2 regions of the Leucobacter sp. VD1 genome follow, and region 1 is predicted to be linked to the other one. Evidence: predicted binding sites of a transcription regulator. Region 1 holds the regulator's gene; the other holds the start of a gene.

The links. Region 1 encodes HspR, which represses chaperone genes until heat shock. Its sites were predicted from a motif close to AAGTTGAGTCNNNNNGACTCAACTT; they were not measured.
Region 2: the regulator HspR is predicted to act here: its motif matches at 2,312-2,336, upstream of WFL22_RS08640 (ATP-dependent Clp protease ATP-binding subunit).

What each region holds. Positions count from the first base shown of each region.
Region 1 covers NZ_JBBCPO010000002.1:202,827-207,032, forward strand. The annotation lists gene WFL22_RS06290 (MFS transporter) at 1-575, opposite strand, end outside; gene WFL22_RS06295 (helix-turn-helix domain-containing protein) at 723-1,043, shown strand; gene WFL22_RS06300 (class I SAM-dependent methyltransferase) at 1,115-2,251, opposite strand; gene WFL22_RS06305 (heat shock protein transcriptional repressor HspR) at 2,239-2,661, opposite strand; gene WFL22_RS06310 (DnaJ C-terminal domain-containing protein) at 2,676-3,638, opposite strand; gene WFL22_RS06315 (nucleotide exchange factor GrpE) at 3,631-4,206, opposite strand, start outside.
Region 2 covers NZ_JBBCPO010000002.1:703,231-707,436, forward strand. The annotation lists gene WFL22_RS08625 (acetyl-CoA C-acyltransferase) at 1-29, shown strand, start outside; gene WFL22_RS08630 (MFS transporter) at 16-1,287, opposite strand; gene ddaH (dimethylargininase) at 1,356-2,126, opposite strand; gene WFL22_RS08640 (ATP-dependent Clp protease ATP-binding subunit) at 2,389-4,206, shown strand, end outside.

The DNA of each region.
Region 1 (4,206 bases):
AGCCGCTCGGGGTCAGGGGCAAAGCCCACGAGCAGCGCGGTGAGCGCGAGGCAGACGACGAACGCCCAGACGGGGGCGTGTTGGTCACCGGTGATCCCGAGCAGCCCTGCTGCGAGGAACGGCCCGGCGAATCGTCCGAAGCGGTGGGAGCCGCCGATCAGCGACAGCGCTCTGGCCCGGAACGTGACGGGCACGCGCGTGGTCATGAGGGAGTGGCGCGCTAGCCCGAACGCTGCCTCAGCGAAGCCGATCACGAACGCTGAGGCGCCGAGCACGGCAAGGCCGGGTGCGAGTGCGACTCCGAGGGCCCCCAGGAGGGCAACGCCGGAGGCGATGAGCATCGCGATGCGTTCACCCGCCCGCGCCACGAGCCAGCTGGCAGGCAGGTTGCCGACGAGCCTGCCGACAACCACCGTGGAGGCGATCACTCCTGAGAGGCCCAGCCCGGCCCCCTGCGATACCGCAATGAGGGGCACGATCGGCAGCATGGCGTAGGCACCGAGGGTGAACAGGATTGTCGGCCCGTAGATGCTCGGGGCAAGACGCAGCAGCAGTTCCCGTGTGGCGTTCGACATGTCGCTTCCAGAGTACGCCCACGGTCAGCCACCGTCGGGCGAGTTCGGGCTTTCATCCTCACCGAATAATGCGCGAACACACTGGGCATTTTTAGCCAGTGCTCGCAAGGCCTGGTGCCGAATGCATGAGTCGAGCACGCTGGGTGCGTGCCAAACATTCACTCGGAAGCCGCGATAAAGATCGGCCGCCGCGTACGCGAGATCCGCCAGCACCTTGGTATCTCGCTGGAAGATCTCGGCGAGCTCGCGGAGATCAGTTGGACCAGCATCGGCAAGATCGAACGCGGCGTCTCCAGCCCGACTGCCGAAACGCTGGTGCGCCTCGGCACCGCGCTCGAAGTGGATCCGGGCAGTTTTCTGTCAGGCCTCAGCGCTGATGACTACGGTGTGCGCGTGCACCAGATCTCGGCCCGCGACCTCATTCGGGCCCGCGCAGAGCAGGGCAATCCGCGCCGCCGCAAGGCCTGACCACCCTCGATAGTCAGGCCTGACGACCCTCGCCGGCGCAGCGGTGGGCCGCACTGGCGAGCACACCCAGCTCAGCGACGCATCGCCGACAGCACCGTAAAGGTGCGGTCTCGGGCAACCTCGCGCACCGGGCCGATCTCGCGCTCCACGAGGGGCCGATAGCGCAGGTGCGAATTGAAAACGAGACGCAGCTCGCCACCGGGAGCGAGTGCGCGACGGCACGCGCGGATCAGGCGGTGCGCCACTCCCGCGTGCACCGTCGCCCCCGTGTGAAACGGCGGGTTGAGCAGGATCAGATCCGCCCACCCATCGGGCACGGCTTCAAGAGCATCAGCACGGTGGATCGCCACCCGATCCGCCACACCCGCCTCTGCCGCGGTGAGCCGAGCCGCAGCAACCGCGGCGGCCGACTGGTCTGTCGCGATAACCTCGGCGTCGGGCCAGCGCAGCGCCGCAGAAACGGCCAGCACCCCATTGCCGCAGCCGAGATCAACGATACGGGCGGGCTTCACGCCAGGCCTTTCGGGCACACCCAGCCCTTCGAGCAGCAGCCTGCTGCCGTGATCGAGCGTGGCACCCCCGAATGTCGCCCCGAACGCGGCAACCCGAAACGCGAGCGCAGCATCCGATCCCCACTGCGGAAACGGCGCGGGGCCGATGTCACGCCGCGCGCTCGCCCGCAACACCCGAGCCTTGCGCCACCCGAGCCCCGCCGAGACCTCGCCGAAGGAGCGGCCCAGCACCTCGTTCTGAGCACGAGTCATATGCTTCACGCGCCCGCCGGCGACCACCCGCACCTCGGGATGCGCCCAGCGCGCGATCGACCAGGCGATCTCGTCGAGCGCGTCGAGGCCCCGCGGCAACTGCAGCAGCACCAGCCGCGCATCGCGCAGCAGCGACTCGTCGAGCGGGTGCGAGCTGTGCATCCCGGCAAGGCCGAGACGTTCCGCGTTCGCGGTAAGCGCGCGCTCGGCGAGCAGCGGATCCTGGTGCACGCGGATCCGCCGCGCACCGAGGCTCGCCGCACCCAGCGTGAGCGCACCGTGACGGTCACCGATCACCACCAGCTCACCGTCGTCGATGCCGCGCAGCTCATCGGCGACGGTGTCGAGCATCAGCTCATCGGCAGAATCGTAGGCCTGCAACTCAGGAGCATCGAAATCAGGCGCTCGCGAAAGCTGCGCGAAGAGCGCGGTTACGGCTTCCACACGACAACCTCGGCGTTGCGCCGCACGCGGGTGCCGCGGCGCAGGGTGATGACCTCCCCGCCCGCGGCACCGGCAGCGAACACACGCCGCTCGGGCCGCTGCAGCTGCTCCTGAGCGAGCGCTTGTTCGAGCTCGTGCACACGGCCCTCGAGCTCGCGCACCCGATCCTCCAACCGCAGCACCCGGCGGATCCCCTCCAAGCTGAGCCCCTCGGCCGACAGCCGTGACACCTCGCGCAGACGCGCCACATCGTGCAGCGAATAGCGGCGGGTGTTGCCACGGGTGCGCTGCGGCGACACGAGCCCGATTCGGTCGTACTGTCGCAGCGTTTGGGGGTGCATCTCGGCCAGCTCCGCGGCGGCGGCGATCGCGAACACCGGGGTGTAGCGATCCATCTGAGGTTCAGCCATGGGTCTCACCGCTCTCAGCCACGGGCGCGCGACAGAAGATCCTCGCGCGGGTTCTCCCGGGGCTCCACTTCGCGGAAGGCCTCAAGCGCCGCGCGGGCTTCCTCGGAGAGGTGCGACGGCACGACCACCTGCACCTCGGCGAGCAGGTCGCCGGTGCCCTTGGCACTCTGCACACCACGCCCCTTCACCCGCAGCACCCGCCCACTGGGCGTTCCCGGCTGCACCCTGAGGCGCACGGGATCGCCGCCGAGGGTCGGCACTTCGACGGTCGCGCCGAGCGCGGCCTCCGAGAAGGTGACCGGCAGCTTGAGGCGCAGGTTCTGGCCGTCGCGCTCGAACACGGGGTGCTTGCGAACACTCACCGTGAGGATGATGTCGCCCGCGGGCCCGCCGTTCGGGCTCGGCTCGCCCTTGCCGCGCACCTTGATCTTCTGCCCGTCCGAGACACCCGCCGGAATCTTCACCTTCACCGAACCATTCGGGGTCTGCAGCGTGACGGTCTTGCCCTGCACGGCGGTCTCGAAATCGAGCGTGGTCGTGGCCTGGATGTCGCGCCCCGGCTGCGGGCCGCTGCGGCCGCCACCGAACATGTTGAAGATGTCCTCGTAACCCTGGCCGCCCTGTGGGAACCCACCCTGGTAGCTGAAGTTGGCACCGCCGCGACCACCGCCGAACATGCCTCCGAAGATGTCCTCGAAGCCCTGACCGCCGCCCCCGCCTGCGGTGAAGCGGGCGCCGCCAGCACCCATGGCGCGAATCTGGTCGTACTCGGCGCGCTGCTCTTTGTCGGAGAGCACCGAGTAGGCCTCGCTGATCTCCTTGAACTTCGCCTCGGCGACGGCGTCGCCGGGGTTGGAGTCGGGGTGATGCTTGCGGGCGAGCTTGCGGTACGTCTTCTTGAGCTCAGCCTCGCTCGCGTCTTTTGAGACGCCGAGGATCGCGTAGAAGTCTTTCTCGAGCCAATCCTGACTAGCCATCTGCCCCCACCGCCACCGCTACCTTGGCGGGGCGCAGCTCGACGTCGCCGACGCGGTACCCCCGCTCGATCACGTCCAGAACGGTCTGCTGCTCGGTGCCAGGCACGGGCACCTGCGCAATGGCCTCGTGCAGCTGCGGGTCAAAGGGTTCGCCCTTCTCGCCATAGCTCACCAAGCCGAGACGTTCCATAGTGGCGCGCATCTTCTGCGCAATGGTGAAGAACGCGGTGCCCTCGACGAGATCACCGTGCTGCTCAGCGCGGTCGAGATCGTCGAGCACTGTGAGCAGCGGGGTGACCGCCGCGGCCACGGCGCGCTGCTTCTCGAGCTGCGCGTTGGCCTCGGTGCGCTTGCGGTAGTTCGCGTACTCCGCGGTGAGACGGCGCAGATCTTCGAGGTAGGGGTTCTCCTCGGGAGCGGCCTCGGCTGCAGCTGCGTCGGCGGCCTTCGCGTCGGTGCTCTGGTCTGCGTTCAGGATGTCATCGACGGTGAGCCCGTCTTCCTGCGGCACGGGGCCGGAGGCATTCGCCTCCGGCCCCGTCGTCGCAGGAACATCGTCGCGGTTCGG
Region 2 (4,206 bases), 500 kb from region 1:
GCAGCGCCGTCGTGCTCAGCGCGGTCTGAGGTCAGAGCCGAAGACCATGCGCTCGCGAGCGAGCAGCAGCCCCGCGCAGAACTGCAGGCCGACACCGGCGAGTATCACGAAGAGCGGCGGAACCCAGCTCCCCGTCGCGCCGTAGAGCACCCCGAACAGGACAGGCCCGACAGCGGCGATCAGGTATCCCACGGATTGCGACATGCCAGATGTTGCAGCGGCCGTCGCAGCATCTGTCGAGCGCTGAGCCATCAGTGTGAGCGACACCGTCAAAGCGCAGCCTGCTGAGAAGCCCGAGAGAATCAGCCATGCCAGCAATGCGGCGGGTGCGAGGATGAGGCCCACGGCACCGGCGGCCGCGATGACGGGCAACAGCACCGGGAGGATTCGCCGCATTGCTCCGCGAGAAATAAATGGCGCGGACAATGAACCGAACATGCCGCAGACGTGGAACACCATCACATGGAGGCCCGCTGTCACGGGATCTGAACCGCGTGAGAGGTCGAGCGGTGCAAGCCAGGTGGCCCACACGTAGAAGGTCGAAGACTGGGTGCCCATGTACACCGCGATGCTCCAGGCGACAGGATCGCGCCAGATGCGACTGCCCAACCGTGAGGCCATACCCGAGGAGGGCTCGCCCTGAACAGTGGCGGAAACGCTTGTCGTGTCGCCCCCGCCGCGGTGCTGCGCCCGGCGAGTCGCGACTACCCACATCACCAGAGCGGGCGGCACCATGGCCCCTGTAGTGAGCAGGGCGATCCGCCAACCCACAGGTTCACCCGAGGCCATCGATGCGTGGGCGATCGGCGCCACCATGCCGGCTCCGACCGCAGCGGCCCCGCTCAGCAGGGTCGAGTAGGCGCCCATCACCAAGGGCACACGCCCCCCGAAATCCCGCTTGATTGTTGCGGGCAGGAGCACGTTGGCGACGGCGAGTGCGGCGCCCACGAGCGCGGTACCCAGCCAGAGATTCGCCTGTGGGCCAGGCAGTGAGCGCCAGACCGTGCCGAGAGTGAGTGCCGCGAGTGAGCCCGCCACCGCGGCGTTCGGACCGATTCGTGCTGATAGCGCCTGTGCGGCTGGTGATACGACGGCCCAGGTGAGCAGCGGGATCGAGGCCAAGAAACCCAGAGATGCGGGCGTGACGCCCTGATCCGCCGCGATTTCATCGAGCAGTGGCCCAACGCCCGTGATCGTCATGCGCATGTTGACGGCGACCAAGCAGACCGCTACGAACAGCAGCGCCCAAGGCGTGCCAGAGACACGGGCATCACGTTGAGCGTTCACCACGCGACACTATCGCAAGGAACTATCGCGGGTGAGAAGCGGCCCCTGCCCGGGGCCGCCGACCGCCCCTAGTCGAGGCAGCGCACCCGCACCGACAGGCAGGTGGGGCAGCCCTCGAGCTTCTCGTACTCGGAGATGGCGACCTCGGTCACGGAGTAGCCGAGATCGCGCAGCATCGCCGCGGTCTGCGGTGCCGACGCCGAGATGAGCAGTTCGGAGTCGCTGAGGCAGACCACCGCGGTGCCGTGCGGTTCGGGCACGGGCAGGAAGGCGGGGAAGATGCCGGGGTTGTCGACGAAATCGGGGTAACCGATCACGGTGCCATCGGGGAGGGCGGTGACGGCGGTCTTCAGGTGCAGCACCTTCGTGACTGGCACGGCCACGACCCTGCCGCCGAGCGGGGCGAGGATGCGACGCAGCTGCGCGATGCCCTCGGCATTGGTACGGCCGCCGCGACCTACGTAGACGGTGTCGCCGACCTTCAGCACATCGCCGCCGTCGAGGGTGCCTGGCGCCTGAATCTCGACAACGGGGCAGCCGAGCGCTTCGAGGGCGCGTCGGGTGCCGGCGGTTTCGGGCTTGCGGCTGTCGGCACCGGGGCGCGAGATCACGGCCACGTTGCGGAACATCACCACGGTGTCTTCAATGAAGACGGAGTCGGGGCAGTCGTCGGCGGGATCGACCTCGACGGTCTGCCAGCCGTGCTGCTGCAGCGCGGCGACGTAGCCCCGCCACTGCTCGCGCGCCGTGTCAAGATCGACGGCGACCTTCTCGATGTGGTCGACGATTCCGTCGTCGAGCAGGCTGCTGGGCTGGCGCACGAGGGCGATCTTCGACATGGGTGGGCTCCTCCGAGGTTGGGACGAATCTCTCACCAGGCTAGCGGTCGCGGGTGACGCCCTGCGTGAGCCGGCTCTGTCGCCTGGCTCTTTTCGCCGGGCGGGGCCGGATTGCGCAGGCCGTGGCGGGTGGGGGACAAAAGCGATCCGCCGCAATCCCTAGCGGAATGTCGCACCCTCAAGTAAACTTGAGTCATAATCACTCAAGTTTGTGGCTGCCCGGATCGGGTCGCCGCAGCCTGCTGAACCAGAAGGGATCCAGATGCAAGCAAACTGGCAGCCCGCCCAGGGCGAAGAAGGGCAGTCCGCCCTCGAGCAGTTCGGCGTCAACCTCACGGAAGTCGCCCGCTCGGGCAAGCTCGATCCGGTCATCGGCCGCGACAGCGAAATCCGCCGCGTGAGCCAAGTGCTCACCCGCCGCACCAAGAACAACCCCGTGCTCATCGGCGAACCAGGCGTCGGGAAGACCGCCGTCGTCGAAGGCCTCGCCCAGCGCATCGTCGCCGGCGACGTTGCCGAATCGCTCAAAGACAAAGAACTCATCTCCCTCGATATCTCCGCGCTCATTGCCGGAGCGAAATACCGGGGCGAGTTCGAAGAGCGCATGAAAGCCGTGCTGCAGGAGATCAAAGACTCTGACGGCAAGATCATCACCTTCATCGACGAACTGCACACCCTCATGGGCGCAGGCGGCGGCGAATCCTCTGTCGCGGCCTCCCAGATGCTCAAGCCCATGCTTGCCCGCGGTGAGCTGCGGCTCATCGGCGCCACCACCCTCGACGAATACCGCGAGTACATCGAGAAAGATGCGGCCCTCGAACGACGCTTCCAGCAGGTCTACGTGGGCGAGCCGAGCGTCGAAGACACCATCGCGATCCTGCGCGGCCTCAAAGAACGGTACGAGGCACACCACAAAGTGACCATCGCCGACTCCGCCCTCGTCGCCGCGGCAAGCCTCTCGAACCGCTATATCACGGCCCGGCAGCTGCCCGACAAGGCGATCGACCTGATCGACGAGGCGGCCTCGCGTCTGCGCATGGAGATCGACTCGGCCCCGGTGGAGATCGACGAACTGCGCCGCGCCGTCGACCGAATGCGCCTCGAAGAGCTCGCGTTGAAGAAGGAGAAAGACGCCGCCTCGAAGGAACGCCTCACGAAACTGCGCGACGACCTTGCCCAGAAGCAGCGCGAACTCGACGGCCTCGAAGCGCGCTGGGAGCGCGAGCGAGCCTCCCTGAACCGCGTCGGCGAACTGCGCGAGAAGCTTGATCAGCTCGGTATGCAAGCGCAGGTCGCACAGCGAGAAGGCAACCTCGAACGGGCGTCCCGGCTGCTCTACGGCGAGATCCCCGTCATTCAGAAGCAGCTCGCCGAAGCCGAGCAGGCCGAGCTCGCCGACGAAATCGACGGCGAACCCCGTATGGTCAACGACCAAGTCACCGACGAAGATATCGCGGGCGTCGTCGCCGCCTGGACCGGCATCCCCGTCGGCCGGCTGCTGCAGGGCGAGACAGAGAAGCTGCTCGCACTCGAAAGTGAACTCGGCAAGCGCCTCGTCGGGCAGACGGACGCGGTGCGCGCGGTCGCCGATGCGGTGCGGCGCACGCGGGCAGGAATCGCGGATCCCAATCGTCCGACCGGCTCCTTCCTCTTCCTGGGGCCCACCGGTGTAGGCAAGACCGAGCTCGCGAAAGCGCTCGCCGAGTTCCTCTTCGACGACGAGCACGCCATGGTGCGCATCGACATGTCCGAGTACGGCGAAAAGCACTCGGTGTCACGCCTCGTGGGCGCCCCTCCGGGCTACGTCGGCTACGAGCAGGGCGGTCAACTCACCGAAGCCGTGCGCCGGCGCCCCTACTCGGTGGTGCTGCTCGACGAGGTCGAAAAAGCGCACCCCGAAGTGTTCGACGTGCTGCTGCAGGTTCTCGACGACGGTCGCCTGACCGACGGCCAGGGCCGCACCGTCGACTTCCGCAACGTGATCCTGATCCTCACTTCGAACCTGGGCTCGCAGTACCTCATCGACCCCGATCTGCCGTGGAGCGAGAAGGAGTTCGGTGTGCGCGAGACCGTGCGCCGG